Kordia antarctica: one gene and its partner. The protein of the gene in region 1 binds, or shares a complex with, the protein of each later gene. Links are inferred from orthologs where the notes say so. Each region holds a gene or a part of one and is shown on either strand. Other genes may lie near its edges.

Region 1 (7,199 bases):
TATGAAAAAATCCTAAACGATGTTGTGGACGCAAATATGAATATGCTCCGAGTTTGGGGCGGCGGAATTTATGAAAATGATATTTTTTATGAATTGTGTGATGAAAAAGGAATTTTAATTTGGCAAGATTTTATGTTCGCTTGCGCGATGTATCCTGGCGATGAATCATTTTTAGAAAACGTACAGCAAGAAGCAATCGATCAAGTGACGCGCTTGCGAAAATATGCTTCTATTGCACTTTGGTGTGGAAATAATGAAAACTCCGAAGGTTGGAAACGTTGGGGCTGGAAAGATGATAAAACCGAAACGCAAAAGGAAGATATTTGGAAAGGTTATTTGAAAGTTTTTGATAGTATATTGCCAAAAACTATTGCAAAACTGAATCCTGAGGTTTCCTATTGGGAAAGTTCGCCAAAGTACGGACGCGGAAATCCGAAGTATGAATTTGAAGGCGATGCGCACGATTGGTGGGTTTGGCATGACGCGTATCCGTTTGAACATTTTGAGGAAAAAGTACCGCGATTTATGAGCGAATTTGGGTTTCAGTCATTTCCATCATATGAAACGATTCGTTATTTCACTGAACAAGATAGTATTGATTTGAATCATGATAGTTATGTGACACATCAAAAACATGCAAGAGGTTTTCAGCTGATTCGTGAATATATGGAACGTGATTTTAAAGTTCCTGAAAATGGCGACGATTATGTCTACGTAAGTCAGTTATTGCAAGCCCGCGGAATTACCAAGGGAATGGAAGCGCAAAGACGCGCAATGCCGTATTGTATGGGAAGTTTGTATTGGCAATTGAACGATTGTTGGCCAGTCGTTTCATGGTCGAGCATCGATTTCATGGGAAACTGGAAAGCGTTGCATTACAAAGCGAAAGAATCGTTTAAAGATATGTTGGTTTCTTCTGTAATTGAAAATGATACGCTAAAAACGTATATCGTTTCTGATAAATTAAAAGTACAAGAAGGCGAATTGAAACTTACTTTTTTAGATTTTAATGGAAACATACTTCATAAAATCAATCAAACAGTAACCATAAAAGCAAATACGAGTCAGTTAATGGTACAATTGCCAATTACTGATTTAAAATTCAATCATAAACAAACCGTGCTAAAAGCTGTTTTGGACTATGCTAAAGTATCTAAATATTCAAGTTCAGACACAAGATTCGATTCAAGTACAATTCCTTATAAAGCTACTTCCCTGTTCTATTTGGTAAAACCGAAAGATTTAGCATTGCCTGCGCATGAGATTGATACATTTATTACAGCGCGACCACAAGGATTTGCGATTGATGTAACTTCAAAAACATTGCAAAAAAATGTGTTTCTTCACACGAAAGTGAACGGACATTTTTCAGATAATTTCTTCGATCTTTTGCCAAATGAAACAAAAACGATTATATTTCACACAGAAGCCGAGAATATTGATGATTTGGCGATAAAAACATTAAATAGTATTCATACAAATAGTGAAAAGAATCCTTCATGAAAAAAACAATTTACATCCCTTTATTAATTTGTATTTCTCTTGTGTATAACGCTTGTAATTCTAACGCTTCCGCAGATGAACCAATTGGAAAACACACCTTTGAGTTACTCCAAAAACTAGACACAATTTCGAGTGCCGATTTTGGTAATTATTTTATATCGCTAGAAGAATTACGCGAGTTTGTAAAAGATACTACGATTGAAGAAAATTTCAGAAATGCAATGACTAAAATGTCCAAAGAAAAGTATAAAAAAGGATTGTTGCAATCGTATGAAATGTTGAAAGAATCTGGCGAAAGACAACAAATCAATTGGGCAAACATTACGTATGAAGAGTATGCTTTTCAGTTAAGACTTGATAATGGCGTTACATTTAATGATGGTTATTTATTGTTTACTCATAACGCAAAAAAATACATGGCAAAGGTAGTTTCGTTTGAATATGAAGAGAAACAACGCTTGTTTATTTTGTCAAATTTTGAACTTGCACAATAATAATTTGCTTAAATTTTATATCTTTAAAAAACACTAACAATCAATCATACCAAATGAAAAAAATAACGATCCTTTTTGTCTTATGTAGTTTCACGACACTTTTTTTGGCGTGTGGAAGTTCATCTACTATAAAAGAACCTGATGCTATTGGAAAATATGCTTTTAAAATATTGAAAGATATTCAAACCACATCCAAGCAAGAGTTTCTAACTAAATTATTGACTATTGAAACACTTCGCGAAGCTGTTAAAAAAGAAGAAAATGGGTTTAGCGAAAGAGCAAAAAATGAAATTACGAGAATGACCAAAGAAGATTATAATTCTAGAATAGAGCGCGATTATAATCAACTAAAAAAGCAAGCTATTAAGTATAACATCGTTTGGAATAAAATTAAATACATTGATTATACGTTTAAAATCAAAGAAAAAAATGGTGATAAAAGTACAGATGGTACATTGTATTTTAGTCATAATTCGCAAACATATGTTGTGTCTGTTTCTACCGTTAATATTGGAGAAGGATATTCTATTATAGAATTGGAACGACTGAAAAAAAATACTGGAGAACGCAATTACTAAGCTGTATTCTAAATTTTACATCTTTTAAAACAATAAAAATTAAACACTAATGAAAAAAACATACTACATCTTCATCTTAGTAATTACGTCTACACTTTTCATTGCTTGCCAAAATGCTAAAGGCGTTGAAAAAGTAGAAGATATGGGGAAATACGCTTTTGATATTCTAAAAAAGTTCGATAAAACATCCAACGAAGATTATCTTAAAACCATATTTACGATTGAAGAAATTAAAGAATTTGGAAAAAATAATGCAGAAAAAATTGGTGAAAAAGCTACAAAACAAATTGCCAGTTTAACCGCTGAAGATTATAATGGAAGAATGGAAGGCGATTTGACGAAAATCAAAAAAGAAGCAGAAAAATATGGTATTGTTTGGAACGCTATTGAATATTCAGATTACACATATGAAACCAAAGAAGAAGATAATATGAATGGCACACAAGGTAAAATAGTATTCAAACACAATGATACGACGTATACTGTAAACGTTTCTGCCTTACTCATAGATGATATATATACAATTATTAGACTGAATAGATTGAGAAAAAGTGCCGACTAAAAATTGATTATTCTTTAGCTGTAATCCATTTTGGAACTGCGTTCGGAACAAAATTCCGCATGCGTTCTAGTAATTTAGAAATGTCAGTTTCTATAATTAGCATATCGAAATTTTTCTCTTTGAGCAATCCTTTTTGAATCATTTTTTTCATCATGGCAATGAGTTCATCGTAATAACCATTGCTATTCAAAATTGCCACAGGATGCGGAATTTGTGCCAATTGTAGCGCAGTAATTACTTCAAAAAGTTCTTCCAACGTACCAAATCCGCCAGGAAGAGCGATGAAACCTTCAGACAAGTCAATCATTTTCATTTTGCGTTCTACCATTGTTTTTGTGGTGTACATTTCATCAACACTATCATGCACGATTTCTTTACGCTTCAAAAATTCAGGAATCACGCCAATAACTTTTCCACCATTTTCCAACACTGCATTTGCCACAGTTCCCATAATTCCAATCTTCGATCCGCCGTAAATCATTGTAATTTTTTGTTCGGCTAATGCTGTTCCTAATTTTTGCGCATCAATCACAATTTTTGGATCATTTCCTAAACTACTTCCACAATAGACTGCGATACTTTTCATTGGTTGTTGGTTTGTTTGTTTGTTCGTCTTTTTGTTTATTCGTTTACACTGAGCGGAGTCGAAGTGTTTTTCACTTTCACTTTCACTTTTCATTTTCAACTTTCATTTCGACTTCGCTCAATGCGGCGCACTTTTCATTTTCAACTTTTCACTTTTCTCTTTTAACACATTTCATCATTCGGTCTACGCCAAAAATATCTTTGCGTAATTCGATGTTTTTAAATTCTTTCTTCTTCAAGAGATCGAACATTTCTTTGCCTAAATACTGATTGATTTCAAAATATAAACTTCCGTTTGATTGTAAGTGCGCTTTCGCGAGATGAGCTATTTTGTCGTAAAAAATTAGCGGATCATGATCGTCAACGAACAACGCTGAATCTGGTTCAAAATCTAATACATTTTTATGCATGGCTTCTTTCTCCAGATTTCGTACATATGGCGGATTTGACACAATAATATCAAAACGTATATTTTCTTCTTCAAACAAATTCAAATCGTCTAAAACCAACACATCTGCTTGCACAAATTGAATCTGAACTTCATTAGTTATAGCATTTTCATTCGCAACTTCCAATGCTTTTTCAGAAATATCAATTGCAGAAATTACAGCATTTGGAATATTTTTTTTCAATGCAATCGGAATGCAACCGCTTCCAGTTCCAATATCTAAAATTCGATAGGTTTTGGTTGGTGAGTTTGCAGTTTTGATATCGTCAAGAATCCATTGTACCAATTCTTCGGTTTCTGGTCGTGGAATTAATGTGTGTTCATTCACGGTAAATTCCAATCCAAAAAAATGTGCTTTGCCAAGAATATGCTGAATTGGTTTTTGGAGTTTTAATTCGCTCAAAGCGGAAAATAAAGGAGTTTCCTGTTCTTTTGTAATTACAATTTCAGGATCTAACGCTAATGCAAAACGTTCCAATCCAAAATACGCTTCTGTCAACATGAAAAAGAAGCTGTTCACTTCGTCTTTCCCGTAGATTTCGTCTAATTCCTTGTGGAATATTTCTTGTATATCTTTTAGTTTCAAGGCTTGTGAATTTCTTTAAGTTGCTTTGCTCCTTATTAGTTTTTTTTTGTGGATTTGTTTGTTTGTTCTAAACTTGTAAACTCAAATTTAGGTTTTGGGCAAAAAGTCACAAATACCTAATGCCTAATGCCTAATGCCTAATGCCTAAAAATTACAATTCCTTCAACATCCAAACATCACACGAATAATGACCTGTATTTCCCAATGGTTTGTCTAAATGTTTAAATCCGAACGATTCATAAATATGAATTGCCGCTTTAAATTGTGGTGCCGATTCTAAATAACATTGATCATAGCCAAAATTTTTCGCTGCTTCCAAACATTTGGTAAATAATAATTTCCCGTATCCATTTCCTCTCGTTTTGGTTAAAAAGTACATTTTTTGCAATTCACATACATTGTCTTTGGTATCGCGTAATTGCTTGATTCCTGCGCCGCCAACAACTTCTCCATCAACTTCGATTACAAAATACACTTCGCGTTCGCCTTGATATGCTTCAAACATTGCGTCCGTTTCTGGATCTTCATATGCAGTTCCAACTTTTGGAATGTCATATTCAGGAAATGCCGCTCTGATAAAAATTGCTATTTCCTTATTGTCTTTTTGTTGTATCTCTCTAATAATCATTAAGATGTAATTTTAATATCGTATTTATACAATAAACCGTGAATTTCTGAACGTGAAAACTTCGCTTTTTTGATTTGATTTACTGTTGGATCAATGTTATAATTATACGCGGAACTAAAATCTGCCTTTCCCAAATTCGTATTTTCAAAAATAGCGGCTGTCAAATCGCAATCATCAAAAACGGAATTTTCTAAATTAGTTCCTGTAAAATCTGCTTCACGCAAATTAGAGGTTCTAAAAGTCGTTTGCTTTATTTTTAATTCGGCAAACGAAGCCAATTCCAACCTACAATCTTGAAAAGTTACCGAAAATAGAAAATCAGTACATTTGCTAAAATCAACACCTAACAACTTACAATTCAAAAAATCGACTTCATTAAACGAGGCATTTTTCACTTTCGCATTTGTCATATCGCACGTATCAAACGTACATTCTAAAAACGAGATTGCGTCCATATAAACACCTTCAAATTTACAATCGACAAACGTACAATTGTCGTATTCTCCTTTCGGGAAAGTTTGTTGTGTGTAATCGATCTTTTCAAAAACTTGATCTTGCTGAAATTCTTGACTCATTTTTGTATGCGCTTCAAATAGAAATTATGTAGTTTTGCGATGCCGTGAAGATAGTAAATTTGGTTGTTTGTTGCTAGTTGTTAGTTGCTGGTTCGAGATTATAAATTACGAAGCGCCATTTCGATACATTTTCATTGCATGAAAACACTCAAACTGACGAAAATTAAAAATACATGAAAAAACTCATCATTATTCCAATACTATTGCTCATCGTGAGTTGTAAAGTAAAAGAAAAACCGCTCTTTGTAAAGGTTGACAATATTGTTATTGTAGATGCAACTTTGGAAACTATTGAGTTGACAGCAGATGCGTATTTTATAAATCAAAATGATGTCAGCGGAAGCTTGGAAAGTAAAGGAATTGAAGTATTTGTAAATGATATTTCAGTCGCAAATGTGACTTCTGAATCTTTTGAAGTTCCTGCGCGAAAAGAATTTTCAATTCCCCTAAAAGTGATTATTCCAACAAAAGAAGTCTATGAAAATAATAAAAATGGACTTTTGGATGGAATTCTAAATAGTATTGTCAATAAAAAAATGAAAGTTCAATATAAAGGAACGATTACGTATAGTACGTTTGGTTTTTCGTATGATTATATTGTTGATAAAACCCAAGATGTAAATATAAAATTTTAGTGCAAAACTCACACGAAACATACATGAAACGCTGTTTGCAGTTGGCTGCAAATGGTTTGCAAACCGCGATGCCAAATCCTTCGGTTGGCGCTGTGATTGTGTATAATGATGTGATAATTGGCGAAGGTTACACAAGTGCATTTGGCGGAAATCATGCAGAAGTAAATGCGATTCATTCGGTAAAAGACAAATCGTTATTAAAAGATGCTACAATTTATGTTTCACTCGAACCATGTAGTCATTTTGGAAAAACGCCGCCGTGTAGCGAATTCATCATCAAACATAAAATTCCAAAAGTTGTCATTGGAACGATTGATCCGTTTGCAAAAGTAGCTGGAAAAGGCATCGCTAGGCTTCAGGATTCCGGTTGTCAAGTAACTTTAGGCGTTTTGGAAGCGGAATGTAAAGTTTCAAACAAACGATTTTTCACGTTTCATCAGCACAAACGTCCGTATATAATTTTGAAATGGGCAGAAACGCAAGATGGTTTTATTGATAAAATTCGACATGAAAATGATCCGATTCAACCAAATTGGATTACGAACAAATTTTCCCGTCAATTAGTTCATAAATGGCGAAGTGAAGAAGCGGCAATTTTAGTTGGA
Region 2 (7,337 bases), 1.8 Mb from region 1 along the record:
ATTGAAAATCAAGTGTTTTTACCCTTTTACACTATTTGTATTTTTTCTAATTTGCTTAAAATAAAAAGTTTACACTCATGGAATGTTCAAATCTACTTGAATCAGCACTCAAAAAAGGAAATATTAGCGCATCTTTATTTAAAGGATCATCAGACAAGGAATTAGTCACCGATTTGCAACGAACTCTGTTTGAGTTGGGTTTTCGAAAGGAACTAAAATGGGACAATTACCAAGCCGATGGCGATTACGGAAAAGCTACAACAGCCGCCGTTGCCGCTTTTGCTAAGAAAAATAATAGTACTACTGATGGGAAATCTGTTTCAACTGCTTTGGCAAAATTGATTATTGAAAGACACGATTTGCTTCCTGAAATGTATGTTTTATGGAGAATTCATACTTCGGATCTACGAACAAAAAAATATATTTCTAAAGGAACACGCACAAGTATTTCTGCGATACAAGTGTTTTTAAATACGATTGGTTATGGCGAACAACTTAATTTTAAAAAGTTTGGCGCAGATGGTTTGTATGGAAATAGTACCAGAAATGCTGTAATTAAATATGCAAAAGACAATGCTATTGAGTGTGATGGCGATTTACTTTCACGCCCAGTTGTTGATCTTTTCTTAAGAGACATTAATCCATATTACGGAAATAAATGGAGTGACTTGGCGGCGCAAAATTTACCAAGTAAAAAATCGCCACTTGTATTGTTTGAAGGTTCTCGTTTTTCTGGAAAACCTTGTAGAGCTGATGTTGAATTTATACCTGCGCTCGAAAAAATAAATGCATATGCAAAACAAGCAGACGTTTTTATACACGTTACAAGTTCGTTTAGAACTACCACAAATGTTAGAGGTGCTATTGTAAAACCTGCAACGTTTTCTAATCATTTGGCTGGACACGGAATTGATATGAATTTGCGCTACGGAAACGGAAAATGGGCAAATTCTAAAGTAATGGCAAAATATCCTAATGTTCCTGAACCTGTAAAACAGTTTTTAAGTTCAATTATTAACGATCCAAAATTACGTTGGGGCGGAAAGTTTAACACCATAGATCCTGTGCATATTGACGATCATTTGAATAAAGATCGTACTATTTGGAAAAAAAGATATGAAGCTATGCAAAAAGCAGTGCAATTGGGGAAGTTTAATTGATTTTATTTCTCCTTCACGTTTTTTAATATATTTATAATAATCTATATCACAGCATTTTAGATTAGCTAATGAAATACAATCGGGTTTCATTGCCCGATTTTTCTTGTTTACAAACTTTTATGAAGTTGCTTGAAATAAGCAAACGCTTTGGAAAGTCGCGAGCCATACCAACTGAAATATTCTCCATCTACAAAAACAACTTTTGCATGATGTGTATGTCGTCCAATTTCAAATGCGTGTTTTTCTTTAAAAGGATATGGTTCTGATGACAATAATACAATAGCGGGATCGCCCTCTTTACGAATATTTTCAATCGTAATTTCTGGATATCTTCCGTGCGATTCGTAGATATTTTCAAATTTACACAACGTTAGTAAGTAATTGATAAATGTATCTTTTCCTGCTGCCATCCAAGGCTTTCGCCAGATAAAATACCCTACTTTTTGAACAGGAATGTCTTTGACAAATTCTTGAAAATATTTTAAATGAAACCGAATTTTATCATTGATTTTAGAAGCTTCTGTATTACACTTAAACATCATTCCGTATTGCGTGATCATTTCCAAGGATTCCTCTATATTTTTTACATCTGAAACGTGTACTGGAAATAATTTCTCTAATTCTTCTACAATTTCTTTTGTGTTTTCTTCTTTGTTACACAGAATAATATCTGGCTGTAAAGCCTTAATTTTATCAAGTTTGATGTTTTTTGTGCCGCCAACAATTGTTTTTGTACTTTTTAAATGATACGGATGTACACAGAATTTGGTGATTCCGACAATGCTATCTTCCAAACCTAAATCGTACAACAATTCCGTTTGCGATGGCACTAACGAAATGATTCGTTTTGGAGTCGTTTTAAAAATTAATTCTCGTTGTAATTGATCTTTTATATTCATATATGAGATTCTGAATCAAGTTCAGAATGACGAAAATTTATTTCGTCAAAATTTCTGCCATTTGTGTTTGTAATTCTGAGGCTTTTTCGGCTGCAGCCGAAGCAAAATTTTCATCATTTGAAGCATAAATAATTCCTCTTGAAGAATTAATTAAGAGTCCAACATTTTCCGTCATTCCGTAGTTGCAAACATCTTGCAAGTTTCCGCCTTGCGCGCCAACTCCTGGGACTAACAAGAAACTTTCTGGAACAATTTCACGAATTTCTCCTAAAAAAGAAGCTTTCGTTGCGCCAACTACATACATTAAGTTTTCACTGTTTTCCCAACTTTTCGAAGTTTCTAATACATGTTTGTATACTTCTTTATCATTAATAAGTTTCGTTTGAAAATCGAACGCGCCTTGATTTGAAGTTAAGGCTAATAAAATGGTATGTTTGCCTTTGAATGCTAAGAAAGGTTCCACAGAATCTTTTCCCATATATGGCGCAACAGTTACGGAATCGAACGCTAAATCTTCAAAGAATGCTTTCGCATACATACTTGATGTATTTCCGATATCGCCACGTTTTGCATCTGCAATGGTAAATATTTCCGGATGATTTGTATTTAGGTATTGAATTGTTTTTTCCAACGCTTGCCAACCTTTAATTCCGTAAGCTTCGTAAAAAGCCGTATTTGGTTTGTACGCAACTGCCAAGTGATGTGTCTCATCAATAATTGCCTTGTTAAACTCAAATATTGGATCGTCCGTTTCTAATAGATGTTTCGGGATTTTTTGTAAATCAACATCAAGTCCAATACAGAGAAAGGATTTTTTTTTATGAATTTCGGCTATCAGTTGTGTGGTTGTCATTGCTGTTACTCGTTGTTCTTTATTCGTTATTTGTTGTTTGTTTATTCGTTGATTTGTTGATCGTTAATTTGATTGAAAGTATCAAAAATAAAGGTCATATACTGAAAACCGACAACTGACAACTGACAACTGACAACTGACAACTGACAACAAATTTACATAATCTCACTAGCATCTTTCAGCTTTTCTGTATTTTCAACGAGCATTAATTCGTCCAATATTTTTTGAATGTCGCCATTCATTATATTTGATAAATCGTACAATGTTAATCCAATTCTGTGATCTGTAACACGTCCTTGCGGATAGTTATAGGTTCTAATTTTTGCACTTCTGTCTCCAGAAGAAACCATACTTTTACGACGAACAGAATCTGCAGCTAGCTTTTTCTCTAATTCCTTATCATACAATCGAGAACGCAATACTTTTAATGCTTTTTCTAAGTTTTTGTGTGATGATTTTTGATCTTGACAACTTACCACCAATCCAGATGGCGCGTGATGCAAACGAATTGCAGAATACGTTGTGTTTACCGATTGTCCTCCAGGTCCAGTAGAAGTTGTTCGCTCTATACGAACTTCTTTCATATCTAATTCTACATCAAATTCTTCTGCTTCTGGTAATACTATTACCGTTGCAGCACTTGTATGCACACGACCTTGCGTTTCTGTTTGTGGTACACGTTGTACACGATGCACGCCAGCTTCAAACTTCATGGTTCCGTATACATCTTCTCCTGAAACTTCAAGTATCATTTCTTTAAATCCGCCCGAAGTTCCTTCACTATAATCTACAATACTTACGTTCCAACCGCGACCTTCACAGTATTTGGTATACATACGATGCAAATCGCCTGCAAAAATACTTGCTTCATCTCCACCGGCTCCTGCACGGAGTTCCATTACGATATTTTTACTATCTTCAGGATCTTTTGGAATTAGTAAGAATTTAATTTCATCTTCTAATATTGGCAATGCTTCTTTGGCTTCGTCCAATTGCATTTTTGCCATTTCTGTCATTTCGGCATCACTACCATCTGAAATGATTTCTTCTGCTTCAGCAATATTGTCCAATATCTCTTTATATATCTCGCGTTTTTCTACGAGTGCTTTAAGATCTTTGTATTCTTTGCTGAGTTGTACGTATCTTTTTTGATCAGCAATAATGTCTGGCTGAATGATTAAATCATTTACCTCATCAAAACGCTGTTTTACTATTTGTAACTTATCTAACATGGAACTTTTTCTTTTCAGGTATGCAAATTTACAATTTTTATTGATTGTTTCAGATTTTCTGTTTTATATCTAAAATACTTTCTGTGAAAATAGTTTTTCTTTGACTTCTATTCAATGCATCTCGCATTTTAATTGTATTTTTAATACCAACTTAAATTAATTAACCATAAACTTATTCACATGAAAAAAAAAGGTATCAATTCGTTAAAGCTTAACAAAAGAAGTATTTCATCATTAAAAGAAATTGTAAAAGGAGGACTTCGTGCGCCACTTGAAAGCGATTGTTCTTCTTACGGAAACGGAGAATGCGATGAAACATATTGTAACTGTGAAACTAATTAATACTAGTTCACAATTCACATAAATTATTTTTACAACTGCATCATTTTCAACTGAAAAGATGCAGTTTTCTTTTTATACACATTACTTTTATTACGGGGAAGCCTTATTTTTTTTAGATGTGTTTTTACTATTTTTACTTTTTAACCAAAACTTATTTATCATGAAAAAAAAGAAAGTAACTCTAGGAAAATTAGGATTAAAAAAGTCAAAAGTAGCTACGTTTGAATCTGATAGCGTTACTGGTGGATATCAATCATGGACTGGAACTGCTGAACCATGCTTCTCAGAATACAATTGCGGAACTAATAACTGTGGAAGCAATAATTGCGGAACTAACAATTGTGGAACTAACAATTGCGGAACTAATAATTGTGGAACTAACAATTGTAATTCAGATTCAGTGTGTCCTCCAGGAGTTCACTGTTACTAAGAACAAATTTTTATATTTCACTAAAGAAAAAGGCTTTCAAATTCATGAAAGCCTTTTGTGTTTTTATATGTTTTATGTTTCTATGTTTCTATGTTTAGAATACACGTACAATATTGAATCCGAAAAATATATCTCCATCAGTCCAATTTCCTTCTGCATTGCTAATGAATCCAGGTTCGTTGGTCGATTGTGCGTTTGAAAATAACAACTGAAATACATGCCCGCCAGTTTCAATATCAACTCCAATAGTCAACGGATTTCTAAATGCAGTATTATCTGCTCGGCTAAAGTTGTACACATAATCCATATTGATAGACATACGTTTACTTATTTTTAAACGTCCGCCAGCGCCCATTGCAAATTGGTCGTGTTTTTGAGAAGCTTCTAATGTTAGATTTTGACGTACGTATGAAGGTGCCAATTCTAGCGAAAAGCGGTTACTAAATCTTCGTGAAATGAGTAATTGCGTTGTGTAGCTCAAACGATCTTCAAATACAAGAAACGGAAACCGATCTTTTCGTACTTGCGTATTTATATTCGCGGTAGCATATCCAACTAAATTTACAGGAAAAGTATCCGATTGATTTTTCAGTTTTACTTTTGTAGATAAGGCATATGTTTTTCGTAATGATTCCCTACTGATTCCAAATTGCCATCCGTCAAAAAGTCCGTAAACCAATTGAATTTTAGTGTTTGCGTTGTCAAATCCGAAAAAAGTTGATAATCCATCATCTAATGTTCCAAATCTGTGTGAAACATACAAATAAAAATCACCTTTTGATGCTACTTTTGTCGATTGTAAATTTCCAATTTTCATGGCTTTAAACGCAGGAGATACAAACGTTTCTGGCGTTGCTTCGTCTTCTAATTCATTTAATAAATCATCTTGCGCATGCAATCCTATACTGAATAAACAGAGTACTGTGTATATGTAATAGTGCTTCATTTATATTATTTTTTGACAATGATTGCTTTATCGAGTTTTAATTCTTCCATCAAATCATCATATCCAATAATTCTACCTATGATTTTTATTTTTTGATTTTCCGCTAAGTCATCTGTAGCTGTTCCTTCCGCCAATTGAAAATAGATACTTTCGTTTAGTGAAATTCCTTTTTCGTCTTTTGCAGTAATTTTCCCTGTAAGTTCCACTACTTTCTCACCTTGTGTCCACTCTTCTGCGTTTTCTTTTATTTTTTCTAAAAAGTCTTCTGCAGAACCTTTAAATGCAACTTCCATATCAGCAATAGCAGTATGTGGTTGGTATGCATAACTATACCCAATATATGCGCCCATTGCAATAATTAGGACGAATATCATGAGGAATTTACTTCTTTTCGATAAGCTCATAATTCAGTGTTACGTTAATTTCTTTTGCGATTTTGTTTCGTACAATACTTGGAATATCAATATCAAAGTCTTGTGGTTTTACTGTGAATACGGCTTGCACAACAATTTTGTCTCCATCTTTGGAAACCTTAGCCGTTGTTTCAATTTCTTTTGCTTTCCCACGAACCGTTAATGTTCCTGATAAGTTGTATTCTTTTGCTGTGCTTGACAAATCGGACATATCAAAATCTTTCAATTTCCCTCTAAATGTTGCTTTCGGAAACTTATCCGAATCCATATAATTTTCATTGAAATGTTCTTCCATCAATGCCACTTTAAAGTGAAATGATTTCATGAATAATAGCGCAGCCAAATCGCCAGTATCAACTTTTAAAATTGCCGTTGTACTGTTGCTTTTAGCTTCAACAGGTTCAAAAGCATCTACGGAAGCTTTAAAGTCTGTTTCTCCTGTTTTAGTGAAATATTTTTGCGCGGAAATAGTTCCAACTACAAAAAACATACACAATAATAGCATTTTTTTCATATGATATTTTTTAGATTTAATTTTCAAGATAGCCGTCTGCAACCCATTGGTCAATGATTTGGCGTGTTTCTGGTGGCAACAATCCACTTTGCGGCATTGGATTTGTGGCATTATTGATCCGATTTAAAAGGTTGCCTTGTTCCGCAGCTGCTTTTACATTTAAGTAACTTGTGAGTTGCAAACCTGCATTCGCATTGGGTCCACTATGACAGCTTATACAATTTGTTGTAATAATTGCTTCCACATCGTCATCATACGTGATTGTTTCTACAATTGGCGGTAAATCCGCTACATCGCCTTCGTCAATAGTGTTTGTTGTACAATTATAAAAGATGGTCAACACACATATACAAGCGAAGCCTATGTATATTTTTTTCTGCATTTTTTAGATTTTAGTTGGTTATTTTTCTTTTTCAATTTTGCATGAATATAATCTATTTTAAAGACATTTTCAGGTATTCTATCTTTTTGAAGTTATTAAAAATTGCATATTATTTTCAGATTTATCTTTGAAAGATATCAAAAATAAATACAATTATCTGTTTTTC

Evidence for each region.
Region 2: the proteins of prmC (region 1) and prfA are in contact, whole or in part, in a crystal structure (PDB 2B3T), measured with the Escherichia coli proteins. The link is inferred for Kordia antarctica from one-to-one orthologs.

What each region holds. Positions count from the first base shown.
Region 1 is NZ_CP019288.1:102,381-109,579, reverse strand. Bases 2,815-5,605 are described here. They hold prmC (peptide chain release factor N(5)-glutamine methyltransferase), read right to left. Parts: upstream 4,757-5,605; coding sequence 3,872-4,756; downstream 2,815-3,871. Other genes in these bases: IMCC3317_RS00500 (pentapeptide repeat-containing protein), read right to left, coding at 5,384-5,605; IMCC3317_RS00505 (GNAT family N-acetyltransferase), read right to left, coding at 4,908-5,384; IMCC3317_RS00515 (LOG family protein), read right to left, coding at 3,145-3,723; IMCC3317_RS00520 (hypothetical protein), read left to right, coding at 2,815-3,137. Outside these bases: IMCC3317_RS00535 (beta-mannosidase), read left to right, coding at 1-1,503; IMCC3317_RS00530 (hypothetical protein), read left to right, coding at 1,500-1,997; IMCC3317_RS00525 (hypothetical protein), read left to right, coding at 2,051-2,575; more of IMCC3317_RS00520, read left to right, coding at 2,625-2,814; more of IMCC3317_RS00500, read right to left, coding at 5,606-5,959; IMCC3317_RS00495 (hypothetical protein), read left to right, coding at 6,133-6,594; bifunctional diaminohydroxyphosphoribosylaminopyrimidine deaminase/5-amino-6-(5-phosphoribosylamino)uracil reductase RibD, read left to right, coding at 6,618-7,199. UniProt on the Escherichia coli protein: Methylates the class 1 translation termination release factors RF1/PrfA and RF2/PrfB on the glutamine residue of the universally conserved GGQ motif, i.e. on 'Gln-235' in RF1 and on 'Gln-252' in RF2.
Region 2 is NZ_CP019288.1:1,937,440-1,944,776, forward strand. Bases 2,107-5,035 are described here. They hold prfA (peptide chain release factor 1), read right to left. Parts: upstream 4,145-5,035; coding sequence 3,068-4,144; downstream 2,107-3,067. Other genes in these bases: pyrF (orotidine-5'-phosphate decarboxylase), read right to left, coding at 2,107-2,912; IMCC3317_RS07780 (hypothetical protein), read left to right, coding at 4,325-4,486; IMCC3317_RS07785 (hypothetical protein), read left to right, coding at 4,647-4,916; IMCC3317_RS07790 (DUF5777 family beta-barrel protein), read right to left, coding at 5,011-5,035. In the rest of the region: IMCC3317_RS07760 (peptidoglycan-binding protein), read left to right, coding at 78-1,160; IMCC3317_RS07765 (ABC transporter substrate-binding protein), read right to left, coding at 1,268-2,059; more of pyrF, read right to left, coding at 2,097-2,106; more of IMCC3317_RS07790, read right to left, coding at 5,036-5,862; IMCC3317_RS07795 (hypothetical protein), read right to left, coding at 5,868-6,236; IMCC3317_RS07800 (YceI family protein), read right to left, coding at 6,244-6,789; IMCC3317_RS07805 (hypothetical protein), read right to left, coding at 6,806-7,171. UniProt on the Escherichia coli protein: Peptide chain release factor 1 directs the termination of translation in response to the peptide chain termination codons UAG and UAA.